One region of the Exiguobacterium sp. s192 genome, then DNA from elsewhere that is predicted to be linked to it. Evidence: riboswitches for the same ligand, from Rfam matches in the RefSeq annotation. Region 1 holds a riboswitch; the other holds the start of a gene.
The links. A riboswitch is a leader RNA that binds a small molecule or an ion and turns the genes downstream of it on or off. The one in region 1 is predicted to bind lysine.
Positions count from the first base shown of each region.

Region 2: it holds a riboswitch for lysine, as region 1 does, so the genes downstream of both, KNP87_RS12175 (amino acid permease) here and KNP87_RS10600 (aspartate kinase) in region 1, are expected to answer to the same signal.

Region 1 is NZ_JACSMS010000005.1:174,820-182,792, reverse strand. It holds gene KNP87_RS10630 (LCP family protein) at 1-340, shown strand, start outside; gene phnF (phosphonate metabolism transcriptional regulator PhnF) at 404-1,141, opposite strand; gene KNP87_RS10620 (alanyl-tRNA editing protein) at 1,270-2,421, shown strand; gene KNP87_RS10615 (GNAT family N-acetyltransferase) at 2,418-2,846, shown strand; gene KNP87_RS10610 (argininosuccinate synthase) at 2,966-4,171, shown strand; gene argH (argininosuccinate lyase) at 4,168-5,541, shown strand; lysine riboswitch at 5,608-5,785, shown strand; gene KNP87_RS10600 (aspartate kinase) at 5,899-7,098, shown strand; gene KNP87_RS10595 (aspartate-semialdehyde dehydrogenase) at 7,111-7,973, shown strand, end outside.
Region 2 is NZ_JACSMS010000007.1:66,304-74,276, forward strand. It holds gene KNP87_RS12145 (hypothetical protein) at 1-153, opposite strand, end outside; gene KNP87_RS12150 (DHA2 family efflux MFS transporter permease subunit) at 276-1,955, opposite strand; gene KNP87_RS12155 (HlyD family secretion protein) at 1,968-2,624, opposite strand; gene KNP87_RS12160 (TetR/AcrR family transcriptional regulator) at 2,819-3,436, shown strand; gene KNP87_RS12165 (GGDEF domain-containing protein) at 3,593-4,750, opposite strand; gene KNP87_RS12170 (MarR family winged helix-turn-helix transcriptional regulator) at 4,874-5,323, opposite strand; lysine riboswitch at 5,499-5,683, shown strand; gene KNP87_RS12175 (amino acid permease) at 5,810-7,288, shown strand; gene KNP87_RS12180 (SoxR reducing system RseC family protein) at 7,415-7,597, shown strand; gene msrA (peptide-methionine (S)-S-oxide reductase MsrA) at 7,667-7,973, shown strand, end outside.

The sequences.
Region 1 (7,973 bases):
TGTTGCGAAAGAAGCGGCGAGCTTCCGGTCACTAGGTGCGTACCGTGACATTTTGGATGCAGTCGGAGACAACGTCGAAACGAACCTTGGTCCAAACGACTACACACGTCTGGCGGACTTCACGACGGCATTACGTGATACGACAGAGTACCAGCTTGCCGGAGAAGGATATATCGGCATCAGCGGTAAATGGGAATATCACCTTGATCCAAACCAGTTGGAACTCGTCAAAGCGAATTTAGCAAAAGCGATGCAAGGACAAGAGGTTTCTCCACTTGAAGAGGAGACGGAAACACCTGTATCGACTGATGAAACAACAGTAGAAGAACCTGTTCAATGAATTTTAAAAGACCGTTTTCCCATCAGTTGATGATGAGAAAACGGTCTTTTTTTACGATTCAGGTCATCCACGTTGCCGTTCCATTTCGACCGTAAACGTATACCGGTCGCCCCGGTACGCGGAAATGACGTACTCAAACGGTTGATTGGTCGCAAGAAACGTCAATTGTTCGACGGATAACACAGGAGAACTGACCGACAATCCGAGATGCTGTGCCTCTTCTTTTGTAGCGAGACGTGACTCGAACGTCTGACTGGCCCGCCCGAGGTTAAGTCCACTGGCTTCCGCAAAGGCATACAAGGAAGTGATGGCGACTTCTTGATTCAAGCCGGGTAACAGTTGTTCCGGAATATAGACAGTTTCAAGTGCAAGCGGTTGTTCATCGGCAATGCGTAACCGCTTTAATTCGTAGATCTGAGCCCCTTCACGAATTCCGAGTTTGTTGGCAATCGGCATTTCAGCAGCAATCATTTGATAGGACAAGAGTTCACTCGCAGGCTCCAGACCGAGATGTTCCATTTCCTCCGAAAAGCTGGTTAATCCAGACAGTTGCATGACGATTTTTTTGTTGGCGACGAACGTACCCCGTCCTTTTTGACGGATCAGATAGCCGGCATTCACTAAATTCGAAATCGCTTGACGCACCGTCATTCGGCTGATTTGATGAGCTTCGGCGAACTCTCGTTCAGAAGGGATCAAATCACCGGGCTGTAACAAGCCGCTTTCGATTTGTTGTTTTAAGGCAGCTTCAATTTGGTAGTAGATTGGAAGTGGTGAATTTTTATTGATGTGCTGAATCACGGCATTTCGTCCCTTCGCGGTCGATAGTCTTTCATCTAGTGTACTAGGAAAAGGGGATGCCGACAAACGATTGTAGTTAATTTGTGGCATAATAGAAGCGAAATCAGATGAAGAAAGGTGGACGTAGGATGCGTCTTGAACAAATTTACCCGGAGGTCCGGACGTTCGAAACGACCGTGATGGATGTCAAAGACCAGCAAGGGCAATGGGTTGCGCTTGAGAAAAGTTATTTTTATCCGGAAAGCGGCGGTCAACCGGCCGATCAGGGCACACTGAATGGGATCCCGGTCCTTGATGTGCAACTTGAAGAGGGAATCGTTTGGCATCGACTTGAAACACCACTCCTTGAAAACGAAGTTCAAGGTACAATCGATGACAGTACGCGAACAGATCATGCCGCCCAGCATACAGCCCAACATGTCATTTCCGCGATTCTTCAAGACGAGTTTCAAATCAAGACGGTCAGCTTCCGTACCGGATCAGAAGAATCGACACTTGATCTTGAGTTGAACGAATGGACTGAAACGATTCAAAACCGTCTTGAGGACCGCTTGCGAAGTGTCATTCGAGCAGCGTTGCCGATTACAGCAACGGAATATATAGAAGCCGATGCTGTCCGATTACCGTTACGGAAAACACCGCAAGTGACAGGACAGATTCGGGTTGTCCAGATCGGCGAACTTGATTACAGTGCTTGTGGAGGGACGCATCTTGAATCGACATCGGAACTGGAACTGATTTTATTCACGGGTCAGGAAAAGGTCCGGGGGAATGTCCGTTTGATGTATGTTGCAAAAGATCGCGCTTTCCGTTTGTTGACGGCTGAACGACGGGTTTTAACCGAGACGGCACGGGCATTGTCCGCGAAAAAGGATCAGGTCCACACAGTTGTCGAAGAACTCAAACAGGAGCAACTCCGGTTGAACCGTCAAATTGGACAAGCGGAAGATTTACATGTCACAACCGTTCTGCAACAGGTGTTGACTTCATCAGACTCCGTCTTGGTGTTGCACCATGAACAGGAAAATATCCGATTTTCCGAAAAGATGATGAAAGCTCTGGCGGAGGAAAAACGGACAGCATTGATTTGGAATGAGGCCGCTAAAAAATTATTGATGTGCAGTTCAGGACCGGTCCATCTCGGCAAATTTGCGAAAACCCACTTAAAACAATTTAATGGACGCGGCGGCGGAAGCGAAAAAAATGCCCAAGCCTTGTTTACGACGTATGAAGATGCAAGTGGCTATATCGAAGCATTGAAGGAGGAATTACATACATGACGGTAATTCAGGTAAAGACAGCAGAACAACAACAGGCAGTCCGGATGATTCGCGAGCGCGTTTTCGTCGAAGAACAGGGGGTGCCGCGCAATTTGGAATATGACACGCACGATGAAACGGCGATTCATCTTCTCGTTCTCGATGAAATGAATCGTCCCGTTGCAACGGGACGGACACGTCCCTATGACGAACAACGGATGAAGGTGGAACGTGTCGCGACGCTTGCTGCGACAAGGGGTAAAGGATACGGCGGTGAATTGATGCGGGCGATGGAACGGGTGGTTCGACGGGAAGGGCGGACGATTTTGACACTCGGTGCCCAAGTCCAGGCGATTCCGTTTTATCAAGGTCTCGGGTATACAATCGTATCGGATGAATTTGATGATGCCGGTATTCCACACCGGACGATGGAGAAAAAAATTTAACGGTTATTTTATGAGAAATCCTAAAAAAGGGTTTCTTTTTTTGAAAGTTTATGTATATATATAATCCATAGTGAATTTTTATACAGACAGATACAGTCGATATCAAGGAGGAATTAGTAATGACAAAACAAAAATTGATTTTAGCGTATTCCGGTGGACTCGATACTTCAGTCGCCATCAAATGGTTAAGCAAGGACTATGATGTCGTCGCGTTATGCATGGATGTTGGTGAAGGAAAAGATTTGACGGTCATCAAAGAAAAAGCATTGCTTGTCGGAGCCGTTGAATCAATTGTCCTTGATGTCAAAGAGAAGTTCGCGAACGAGTTTGTCTTACCGGCACTTCAATACGGCGCTCATTATGAAGGCGCGTATCCACTGATTTCAGCTCTTTCCCGCCCGTTGATCGCTGAAAAACTGGTCGAAGTCGCACATGCCCATGGTGCAACAGCGGTTGCGCACGGTTGTACCGGAAAAGGTAATGACCAAGTCCGGTTTGAAGTTTCGGTCGCTGCTCTTGACCCGTCACTCGAAGTTATCGCACCGGTCCGCGAGTGGAAATGGTCACGTGAAGAAGAAATTGCCTACGCAAAAGAAAACGATGTGCCGATTCCGATTAACCTCGACAGCCCGTATTCAATTGATATGAACTTATGGGGACGCAGTAATGAATGTGGGGTCCTTGAGAATCCGTGGACGGAGCCGCCGCAAGATGCGTACGCTTTAACCGTCGCACCGGAAGACGCACCGGATCAAGCAGAAGAAGTCATCATCGGCTTTGAAGCGGGCGTGCCGGTTTCCATTAACGGAACAGCATATCCACTCGCAAAATTGATTACAGAACTGAATATCATTGCAGGGGCGCACGGAGTCGGTCGGATTGATCACGTCGAGAACCGTCTTGTCGGAATCAAATCACGTGAAGTCTATGAATGCCCGGGCGCGACAGTTTTACTCAAAGCGCATGCAGCACTCGAAACGATCACGTTGACAAAAGATGTCGCTCATTTCAAACCGATTTTAAGCAAACAATATGCAGAAACCATTTACAATGGACTGTTCCATGCCCCGTTAACAAAAGGGCTCAAAGCGTTCTTGTCAGCGACACAGCAAGATGTGACCGGCGAAGTTCGTGTCAAACTCTATAAAGGGAACGCAACCGTCACCGGACGTCAATCGGCTGTTTCGTTGTATGACGAGAAACTCGCGACTTACACAAAAGAAGATGCCTTTGATCACGAAGCGGCAAAAGGATTCATCAAACTGCATGGTCTAGCGATTGCGACACATGCGAGTGTCCATCGTCAGGAAGGCGTGAAAAAATGACGAAACTATGGGGCGGACGGTTTACGGAAAGTGCTTCCGCTCAGGCGGAGGCATTCGGCGCATCGATCTCATTTGATCAAAAACTGGCGGCTGTCGATTTACAAGGCAGCCTGGCCCATGCGCAGATGTTATACGAACAAGGGATTCTCGAGGAGACGGAATGGCAACAAATCGAAGCCGGACTCAATCATTTACAAACGACGATTGATCAGCATGTCTATTCACTGGCCGATGAGGATATCCATATGAACCTCGAGCGGTTGTTGACAGAACAGATTGGTCCTGTTGCCGGTAAACTGCATACAGCGCGCAGTCGAAACGATCAGGTCGCAACTGATCTTCATCTCTGGATGGAGCAGCATGTTCTTGAACTCCTGTCGAGTCTTCGCAATCTGCAATCCGTCATTACGGAACAAGCGGATCAACACGTCGAAACGATCATGCCGGGGTATACCCATCTGCAACGAGCCCAACCGATTTCGCTCGCGCATCACTTGCTGGCTTACTTTTGGATGTTTGAGCGTGATGCCGAGCGACTGACGGACAACTTAAAACGGGTCCGGATGTCACCGCTTGGTGCCGGTGCACTCGCCGGAACGACTTTCCCGATTGATCGGTTCAAGTCAGCCGAGTTGCTTGGATTTGAACACGTCTATCCCAACAGTTTGGACGCCGTCTCGGACCGGGACTTCGTCATTGAATACCTTGGCATCGCGTCGACGGTCATGATGCATCTGTCACGGTTCTGTGAAGAAATCATCATCTGGGCGTCACAAGAATTTTCGTTCATTGAACTGTCCGATGCGTTTTCGACGGGATCAAGCATGATGCCGCAGAAAAAGAATCCGGACTTCGCAGAATTGATTCGCGGAAAGACAGGACGGGTATATGGAAACTTGATGGGGTTCTTGACGACGATGAAAGCATTACCACTCGCTTACAATAAAGATATGCAAGAAGATAAGGAAGGCGTCTTTGATACGGCTGATACGGTTTTACAATCGGTTCAGATTTTTACCGGGATGCTCGAATCCGCTACGTTTAAGACAGAAGCGCTCAAGAAGGCGACAATGCAAGACTTCTCGAATGCAACGGAACTGGCCGATTACCTTGTCACAAAAGGCATTCCTTTCCGGGAAGCGCATGAAATCGTCGGCAAAGCCGTTCTGCATTGTGTCCAGACCAGCTGTTTCTTGAAGGATTTGACACTCGAGACGTATCAGACATTCCATCCGGTCATTACGGAAGATGTCTATCCGTTGCTCGATCCGGTTCAAGCCGTCGCGAGACGAGGGAGTTATGGCGGGACTGGTTTTAACGCTGTTCGCGAACAGCTGACCCAAGCAAAGCAGACCCTTCAAAAATTATAAAAATCAAAAAAGTTTGGCAAATCACTGGATTTAACAAAAAATGTTTGCTATAACTGTAACTAACAACCGACAGATAGAGGCGCGGATGACATCAGTAGCAACACTTACAAAGGCAAGCATGCCAAGTGATGTGAAAGGGGAAATCCGCCGAAGTGAACAAGAAAATGCTTTTTCTTGATTGCTGGTACAACGGTTAAGATCCGTTGTACTGCCGAAACCCACGTTTCGGAGCGCTATCTTACGTAAAAGAACGAATGACACTGTCATCGTTTGTCCGATCGTGATAACGACGGGCCGTAGGAACGCTCCTACCGGCCCGTCGTTTTTTTCTGTTTCGGGACAAAAGGAGATAGGATTGTGACAACTGTACTTAAATTTGGTGGTAGTTCGGTTGCGACTGTCGAACAGATTCAGTCAATTGCGAATTATTTGAAGAATCGGACGGATCAAGGAGAAAAATTAGTCGTCGTCGTATCGGCGATGGGAAAAATGACTGATTCATTGATTGCCCAAGCCCAGGCGATCACGGATCGACCGGAACGGCGCGAGCTGGACCGTCTGCTTGCCATCGGTGAAGAACAGACGATTTCGTTGCTCAGCATCGCCTTGAACTCACTTGGGACAAAAGCCTTGTCCCAGACGGGCGCACAAGCAGGCATCAGTACGATGGGACTCCACACGAAAAGTAAAATCAAACAAATTGACGGCGAATTACTCCGGAAAAAACTGGAGACCTACGATGTCATCATCGTCGCTGGTTTCCAAGGGGTCAATGAACTGGGGGATGTCACGACACTGGGGCGCGGCGGATCGGATACGACAGCCGTCGCACTGGCAGCCGTTCTCGATAAACGATGCGAAATCTATACGGACGTTGACGGCGTTTATACGGCTGATCCACGGATTCATGCAACAGCACAGCCGATTCCGCACATTTCATACGATGAGATGATGGAAATGAGTGCTCTCGGATCAAAAGTCATGGAGATGCGGAGTGTCGAGTTAGGTAAAAAATACGGTGTACACATCTTTGTCGGAAAAACACTTGAATCGGAAAGAGGGACTTGGATCATGGAGGCAACGGAAACGATGGAACAAAAAGCGGTCACAAGTGTCAGTGTGACAAAAAACGTCATGACGGTATCGATCAAACACGTACCACAGACAAACTCAGCGGTCGCAGATATCTTTGAATTGTTGTCAGGACGTCACGTCAACATCGATATGATCAGTCAGACGACGTTTGACAGTGACATCTTCCTCTCGTTCTCGTGTCCGCTCGACGAAGAAGAGTTTTTGGAAGAAGCCTTGCAGGATATCATCAATCGTTTCCCGACCGTCAAAGTCGACCGTCATAACCAACATGCCAAGTTATCGGTCGTTGGAATCGGAATGCGTGACGCAACAGGCGTCGCTTCGAAATTATTTGCGACATTCCGGGCGGAAAACATCACGTTTTATCAAGTCACGACGTCAGAAATCAGCATCTCGTATACGATTGCCCAAGCCGACATCGAACGGACCGTCGCAGCAATCGCCAATGCATTTGATCTGTAAGGAGGAAACCATATGTATCATGTAGCAGTCATTGGCGCAACAGGCGCCGTTGGACAAAAAATGTTGCAAGTCTTGGCGGAACTCGACTTTCCGGTTCGTCAAATTTCAGCTTACGCTTCAGCCCGTTCTGCCGGGAAAACCGTCCAGTTCAAAGGGCAAGACGTTACGATTCAAGCATTATCGGAGCAAATCACAGAAGCCGGCATCGATGTCGCACTGTTCGCAGCAGGCGGAACGATCAGTGAACAGTATGCCCCGTTACTCGCTGCAGCAGGAACACTCGTCGTCGACAACTCGAGTGCCTTCCGGATGCAGGCGGATATCCCGCTCGTCGTACCGGAAGTAAACCCGAAGGCAATCGGTCCGGACGATCGATTGATTGCCAATCCGAACTGTTCGACGATTCAATCCGTCGTCGCCCTGGCCCCGCTTCAGCAGTTTGGTTTACAGCGTATCAACTATACGACGTATCAAGCGGTCTCCGGTTCGGGTCAAAAAGGAATTGAGGATTTAGCCCGCGGCAGCCGCGGCGAAGAACCGGTCAATTATCCGCACCCGATTCACGATAACATCCTGCCGCATATCGATGTTTTCTTACCGAATGGGTATACGAAAGAAGAACAGAAAATGATTGACGAGACACGCAAAATCTTCCGCTTACCGGAGTTGCCGGTCAGTGCGACATGTGTCCGCGTCCCGGTCACGAACGCTCATTCCGTTGCGATCAACGTGACGTTTGAGCAGGAGACGACGGTCGAAGCAATCCGCGAAGCATTGCGTCAAGCACCCGGCGTCGTTCTGGTCGATGATGTCAGTCAAAATCAGTATCCGATGCCGCTTGACGCCAGTGGAACGGATGACGTATACGTCGGACG
Region 2 (7,973 bases), on a different contig from region 1:
GATCGATACCGAAGCCCGGAAAAAGATGAACAAGCTGTTGATACTCGTTAAAAAGGCACGGGTGACTTTTTGGGACCAAGACGAAGGGCGTCCGACTTGCCACGCAAAACAACAAGCAAAAATGAACGCATAGAACTGTAGAAAGGCAACCATAAAGCAACTCCTTTTGGATATGGAACTCAATGACCTTAGTGTAGCGATTTTATAAAAGAAGTGCAAAGGCGAACGATTCAAAAACCCGTTGACGATGTGCCGTCAACGGGAGCAGTCAAACATTAATCAAGATTCGGTTCTTTTTTCCCGTGCAGGAAGAAGGACAAGACTAAGGCAAGGGCAGACAAGACGGTGGCGACCCAAAAGGCATCTGTGATGCCGGTGATCGTCGCTTGTTTCGTCAACTGGGAGAACCAGCTGAGCGAAGCCGCTTGCGAGCTTCCTAATTGTTGACCAAGATTCCCTATATGTTGCGAAAGCGCAGGATCAAGTGTCGTGAACTGGTTGGCATCGTCTGCAAGGTGGGCTGTTGTCTGGCGTGTCATCACCGTGACGAGGATTGCCGTTCCGATTGAACCGGCCACTTGACGCAACGTATTTTGCGTCGCATTTCCGTGCGGAATCATCTTCATCGGCAAGGCGTTCATCCCGGCCGTCATGATCGGCATCATGATGAAAGCCATTCCGAACGACCGGAGCATATAGATGCCCATGATGGAATGATATGACGTATCCATATCGAGTTGAGTCAGTTCCCAGGTCCCGTACGTCATCAAGGTCAGCCCGAAAATCGCCAGAGGGCGGATGCCGAAGCGGTCAAACAGACGACCGGCAATCGGACCGGTAATTCCCATGATCAGTGATCCGGGTAACAACAACAGACCGGAATCGACGGGTGAGAAACCCCGAATGCTCTGCAAGTAAATCGGAAGCAATAACATTCCGCCAAATAAGGCCATCGTGACGATGACATTGATAAATAAGGTAAACGAAAACTCAGGGACTTTGAGCACACGGATATTCAACATCGGATCATCCATGGAGAGTTCACGCAACGCAAAGGCTGCAATGCCCAAGATGCCGATTACAATCGTACTGATGACGACGGGACTGTCCCATCCGTCATTTCCGGCCTCGCTGAATCCATACAGCAAACTCCCGAAGCCGATCGTACTGAAGATGACACCGAGTGCATCAAATGTTGGTTTCGACAACGGTTGAACAAGCTTAAACCATGCCAGTCCAAGGAAAAGCGTCACTAGTCCAAAGAAGGACATGCCATAAAACAGAACGTGCCAATCGTAGTTCTGAATGACATAACCTGTCACCGTTGGACCGACCGCAGGGGCAAGAATCATTGCAATCCCAAGCATCCCCATGGCGGCACCACGTTTGTGCGGCGGAAAGAGGGTCATGAAGACGTTGGAGCCAAGCGGCATCAAGATACCGGCACCGGCCGCCTGGATAACACGTCCAAGCATCATGACAGGGAAGTTCATTGCCATCGAACAGATGACGGAACCAAAAAAGAACAGCGTCATTGAAACGAGGAACAATTGACGAAACGTATAACTCCGCATTAAAAACGCACTGATTGGAATCAAGATACCGTTGACGAGCATGAAGCCTGTCGTCAACCATTGTGCCGTCGATGTCGAGACGTTAAAATCGTTGATCAAGACCGGTAAAGCGACGTTGATCAACGTCTGGTTCAAGATGGCGATAAACATCCCGATCAACAGCACAGTCAAGACTTTCGGAATGCTGATGTCCGCTGTCGCGAGTGGTGTCCGTTCTTGAACCGCTGGACGCAACGTCTCCGATTCTTCAAGAGCCACTTCAAGCGATCCGTCGGCTGCTCCGGCAAGACGGGACGGACGGGAGCGCCGGGCGATCAGATTGACACCGATGAGGACGACAACCATAAACGCCATGTATCCGAACAGGAAGGTCATAGACATACAAGTCCCTCCTTAATCCTTATGAATGCGGACGGTCACATTCATACCAGGTCGAATGTCGAGTGATTTTTCTTGTGAAAGGGAAACCTTCACCGGAATGACTTGAGCGACTTTCGTATAATTCGCATTGCCGTTCGAAGACGGCATCATTGAAAACGTTCCGGCCGTCGTCATCCCGATTTGTTCGACTTCGCCGGATAACGTCGTATCCGGATAACTGTCGACGTAGACATCAACGGTTTGTCCGACTTTGACTTCGTCAATGTCCGTTTCTTCGATGTTAGCCGTGACCCAGAGGTTATTTAAGTTAAAACCGTAAGCCAGTGGTGTCCCCGCACCGACAACCCCGTTTTCTGTCGCCATCGACTGAACGACTGTTGCTTTAGTTGGCATGACGATTGATGTGGTGACAGGTTTTTGACCGGCTTGCGCCATCATGACGTGACCTAACGTCGCGTCGCTGTCCAGTGTTTGACCCGTTTTAGCGGTCCAATCGGTCAGCTTACCGGCACCCGGGCTGGCAATCGTAATCATCTTTCCGTCGATTTTCGCGTTTTCTGTTTTGACGTAGCTCGTCGCTTGGTCGTAATAGTAGTAGCCGATCGCGCCGCCACCAATCAACACGACCAACGTCAAAATGTTAATCAGCAATACTTTTTTCATGTTCATGATATGAGATGCATCCTTTCTTCCGTCTACTCCACTGTCCCCATCAGCCATAAAAAAGACTCCTCTGGGGGGAGGAGTAGTTAATATAGTTAATTATATGGTCGTGGAACCAACATACAACCGACAATTTCCGACAAAGTGTTGGAAAAGTCGATGAGAACGGATACACTATTAAAAAAAAGGGGGAAGAGCAGATGAATCCGGCATCGGATCCGCGACCAAAACGTTCACGTGACCGTATTACAAAAGAATTGTTTCATTTACTTGAACACCATCCGTTTTCAGCAATCACCGTAAAAATGCTGGCGGACGGGGCAAGCGTAAATCGCTCAACGTTTTACGCCCACTTTACGGATAAATACGATTTGATGGATCAGATTGTCGAGGATCACATGCGGTTACTCGTCGACGCGATTCGGATTCACGGTGTGGTGCCACCCGAGTCTCCCTCCGTTGAAAAGGTCAGCCGTTATTTTGAACGGCTGTTTATCCACATCGAACAACACGAACAGTTTTACCGGACGATGTTGTTGCAAGGACCGATCAAGACCTTTATTTCCCGTTTCCTGGACACGTTAAAGGAAAACTACCGCCTCGTATTTAAAGCGCATACCGTCAGTGAAACGAGACGGGTGGATCAGGATCTGTTGTTAAACTACGTGATCGGGGGACAATTGGGGTTATTGATTTCTTGGTTACGCAATGACCGTCCTTACTCGGCAACCTACATGGCCGACCAACTCAGTCGGATGATTGTGTTTGGAACAGTCGAGAGTATCGGTTTTCCGAATCGTGCGCAAGATCCAGTTTAAGAATCGGGTTTTGTTTGTCTTTGCCTGCACTTTTTTTATAGAAGACAGAAGTCGCCTGAAGCAAATCAGTCGTTGGGCACGAGACAAGGGTGGCAGAATTATCCTCTGCCACCCTTGTCTTATAGAGATTAATTTTTGAATCAGCACCAGTTGGGGTCAGGCCTGCTCGAGTTCAAGTGCTTTCGTATAGATCGTACTGCGATTACGTCCTGATTTTTTAGAATGATACAACGCCTTATCTGCTTGTTGCAACGCTTCAAGTGACGTATGCGAATCACTTGAATGTGCGATCCCGAGTGAAATCGTGATTTGCAGATCAGGGACACTCGTCGTCGGGAACAGATTCCGGGCAACCGTCATCCGGGCGAGCTCGGAGATTTTTTTCGCTTCAGCAGCGGACGTGTCCGGCAAGATGATTAAAAACTCTTCACCGCCGTATCGACCGACTAAATCGTCCGGACGGGCGAGGGAAGCAAGGGTCGTACCGAGTTGACGCAAGACATCATCGCCGGCATCATGACCATATGTATCGTTGACGTGTTTAAAGAAGTCGATATCGATCAAGACGAGGGAATAACCGTCTTCCGCAGAACCGACAAGAGATAAGGAATCATCCAGTCGACGCCGGTTGGCGAGACCGGTCAAGGCATCCGTCATCGCGAGTTTTTGTTGGTACTGAATGTTCTCAAAGTGGCGACGGAGTTCCGTCAATAACTGATAGGTTACGAAACCAGCAATCAGATTAAAGAAGATATACGCTGCCGATACTTTAAAGAATGTCGACCAACTATGGGTCAACAGATAGATGGCGGGTAAGGAATACAAGATTCCGACGCCGATCATCAACTCAAAATTCCAAAATGTCATACGGACGTAGCGTCTGATTATGCCAATCGTTCCGATAAATAATCCGATAACGATAGATGAAACGATGACCCCTTCCATTTGTTCAAACGGTGTAATCGCAAAACGAGTTCCGATAATCATCAGACCGGTTACGATGGCGCTTGGTAATCCACCGAACATCATCGCAATGGCGACCGGGATAATCCGCAAATCAATTCGTGCAACATCAATTTGGATGCTATTGAACATCAAGAGAACGGCGATGAGTCCGGCGACTCCTCCCAGAATGAGTCGCGTTTTTACATTTGTTTTAGGGGTGATCCTCGGTTGGTTTCGAAAGGGTAGAAACAAAAGAGTGATCGTTGTGAACAGTAGACAAAAATTGATGATGAAATTATTCATGATGGACAACAAATCCTCCCAGCTCCTCGTAAACGCATTTCCGTAACATACTTCCAGTATACTCATTTTACTAACGGCAAGAAATGGAAAAATGTGAAGTGAAACAGGAAAAGTCGACAAAAAAGACAAAGTACACAGTCAAGTGAACTTTGTCTGAAAAATAAGTTGAATATTTTTTACACACAATTTTTAGGAAGAAACGGCTTCTTCATCCATCGTCAAAAGAATCTTATCGAAGACACGAACCATGACATTCAGTTCCTCTTCCGTCAATGTGCCGAACCGTTCCTGCAGGTATTTCCGGCGGACAACTTCGAGTTCACGAAACGCCGTTTCTCCTTCATCCGTCAAAGCAAGGACAATCGATCTCCGGTCATCTGTTGAACGGGTCCGAGTGACGAAGCCTGCTTTATACAGGCGATCGGTTAAAGCCGTTACCTGACTTGTCGCAAGCTCAAACTGTTCTGCGAGTAGAGTCGGACGTTGGGGACCATTTTCGGACAAGCTGCGTAAGATGAAAAATTCACTTCGCGTCGCGGTTCCTTCAAACAGTCGGTTCAGTTCACGACGTAATGTCCGGAGAATGACACGCATTTGTTCCTCTAATCGGTAAGTCAGTTGATCACGTTCTTGTGGCATTCAAGCAACATCCTTTCTCTCGGTTAACTTCTATTGTTTAGTGTACTAAAAATTACGGAATTTTACCATGAAGAGCCGTCAATTCAAAAAAAGAATTGACAATTTAAAGACGATTTGTGTAACATGACGAGGTAATCAAGAAATTAATCACTAACTTAATTAGTTCTCACTCAACCAGTGGGATGGAGGTTGCGGTTCTTATGAGTACAGTTACGGATGTCGTCAAGCGGCAGATGAGGTGACTGAAAAGGAAGAATTGCCGAAATCAATCATCGCTTTGAAGATGATCGATTGGGATTAGATCAAACAGGTCTAATACTGTCACAGGTCAACCATGACTTGTGGGGAGCTATCTTTCACGACGGTAGAATGAGGCGCATCCTTTTACTATGTTGCGTTCTCATCTTCCTTCTGGAAGATGAGGGCGCTTTTTGTTTTTTCAAAAAGTGTCCTCTCAAAAAATCTAAAAAGAGAGAAGCGAATAACATGAATACTCTACAACCCCAAAGAAAACTCGATTCAACTGAAGAAGGCTTAAAACGTGGCCTGCAAGCCCGTCATATGTCGATGATTGCGATTGGCGGTGCCATCGGAACCGGACTCTTCATCGCATCCGGTGCATCTGTTGCCGCTGCGGGTCCGGGCGGTGCGTTGTTATCGTACGCCGTCGTCGGACTGATGGTGTACTTCCTGATGACAAGCTTGGGCGAGATGGCAGCTTACATGCCGGTCGCTGGTTCGTTCTCGACGTATGGTGCGAAATTCGTCGATCCATCGTTCGGTTTTGCCTTAGGATGGAACTACTGGTACAACTGGGCGGTTACGATTGCGGTTGAACTCGTTGCGGCACAAATCGTCATGACGTACTGGTTCCCGGATGTACCTGGTTTCTATTTCAGTGCTATTTTCTTATTGTTGATGATTGGTTTAAATTTCTTCTCCGTTAAAGGTTTCGGAGAAGCAGAATATTGGTTTGCGATGATCAAAGTCGTTACCGTCATCATTTTCTTGATTGTCGGTGTTGCAATGATTTTTGGTGTCTTCACATCGGAAGCGCCGGTCGGCTTTAAAAACTTTGCGTTAGGTGATGCACCGTTCGTCGGTGGTATTCCTGCCGTTATCGGAATTATCCTCGTCGCCGGGTTCAGCTTCCAAGGAACCGAACTCGTCGGAATCGCCGCGGGAGAATCGGAAGATCCGAAAAAGAACGTTCCGAAAGCTGTCAAACAAGTTTTCTGGCGGATCCTGTTGTTTTACGTCTTTGCGATTTTTGTCATCGGGATGTTGATTCCGTATACGAGTCCGAACTTAGTGTCGAATGATATTACGGATGTAGCCGTCAGCCCGTTTACACTCGTCTTTGAAAAAGCCGGACTCGCGTTCTCAGCAGCCTTAATGAACGCCGTCATCTTGACGTCCGTCTTATCAGCCGGGAACTCGGGGATGTATGCCTCGACACGCATGCTGTACACACTGGCACGTCAAGGCGATGCACCAAAAATGTTTGCTAAAGTCTCCAAAAACGGTGTACCACGTAATGCCTTGCTCGCAACCGGAGCCATCGGCGCACTCTGCTTCCTGACATCGATGTTTGGCGGTCAAGTCTACCTCTGGCTGTTGAATGCCTCAGGTATGACCGGTTTCATCGCGTGGCTTGGAATCGCAATCAGTCACTACCGGTTCCGTAAAGGATTCCTTGCTCAAGGACATTCGTTAAGCGACTTGCCGTACGTTGCGCCGGCATTCCCGTTTGGACCACTGTTTGCCTTTGGACTTTGTTTCCTAGTCATCGTTGGTCAAAACTATGCCGCGTTCCTCGCGGATCAAATTGATTGGGTCGGAATCGCTGCGACGTATGTCGGTATTCCGTTGTTCCTTGCCTTCTGGTTAGGTCATAAATTTAAAAACCGGACATCGGTTGTTCCTTATGCAGAAATGGAGTTCCCGGAACATCCGCGTCCATGATCAAATTGTCGATCCCATGTGTGAGCGGGATCGGCTTTTTTGTCGTATTGTTGTTAGAAAAATGTTGAAAAACATAATCAAGGAGTAAGAAATCGATTAAGATAAAAGAAAACGGAGGCGACTACAGTGAATTATTGGTATCACTTTAAACGGGCATTCATCCCGATTGCCATCTTGCTTGTAACTCTGGCGATCTATCAGATGCTCTATCGCATGAACAACATCTGGTATTCGTTTGGCGGATTGATCTTAGTGTTTGCCGCGATTTATTTTGTCATGCGGCGCTTAAAAGCGAATCCCGAAGATTGACTGAGCAAGATAGTAGGGGAGTGGGACGGAACGCGTTAAAATAGGCATATACAGAGGAGGGGAAGCTAGATGGCAAAAGCAATATTCGCAGGTGGCTGTTTTTGGTGCATGGTCAAGCCATTTCATAAATATGATGGTGTCGAACAAGTCATTTCCGGTTATACAGGTGGTCATACAGAAAACCCGACTTATAAAGAGGTCTGTTCAGAAACAACAGGACATTTAGAAGCCGTAGAAGTTACGTATGATCCGGCTGTCATCACGTATGAGGAATTACTTGAAATTTTTTGGCGCCAAATCGATCCGACTGATGGTGGCGGGCAGTTTAACGACCGTGGTCAATCGTACGAACCAGCCATTTTTTATGTTGATGAAG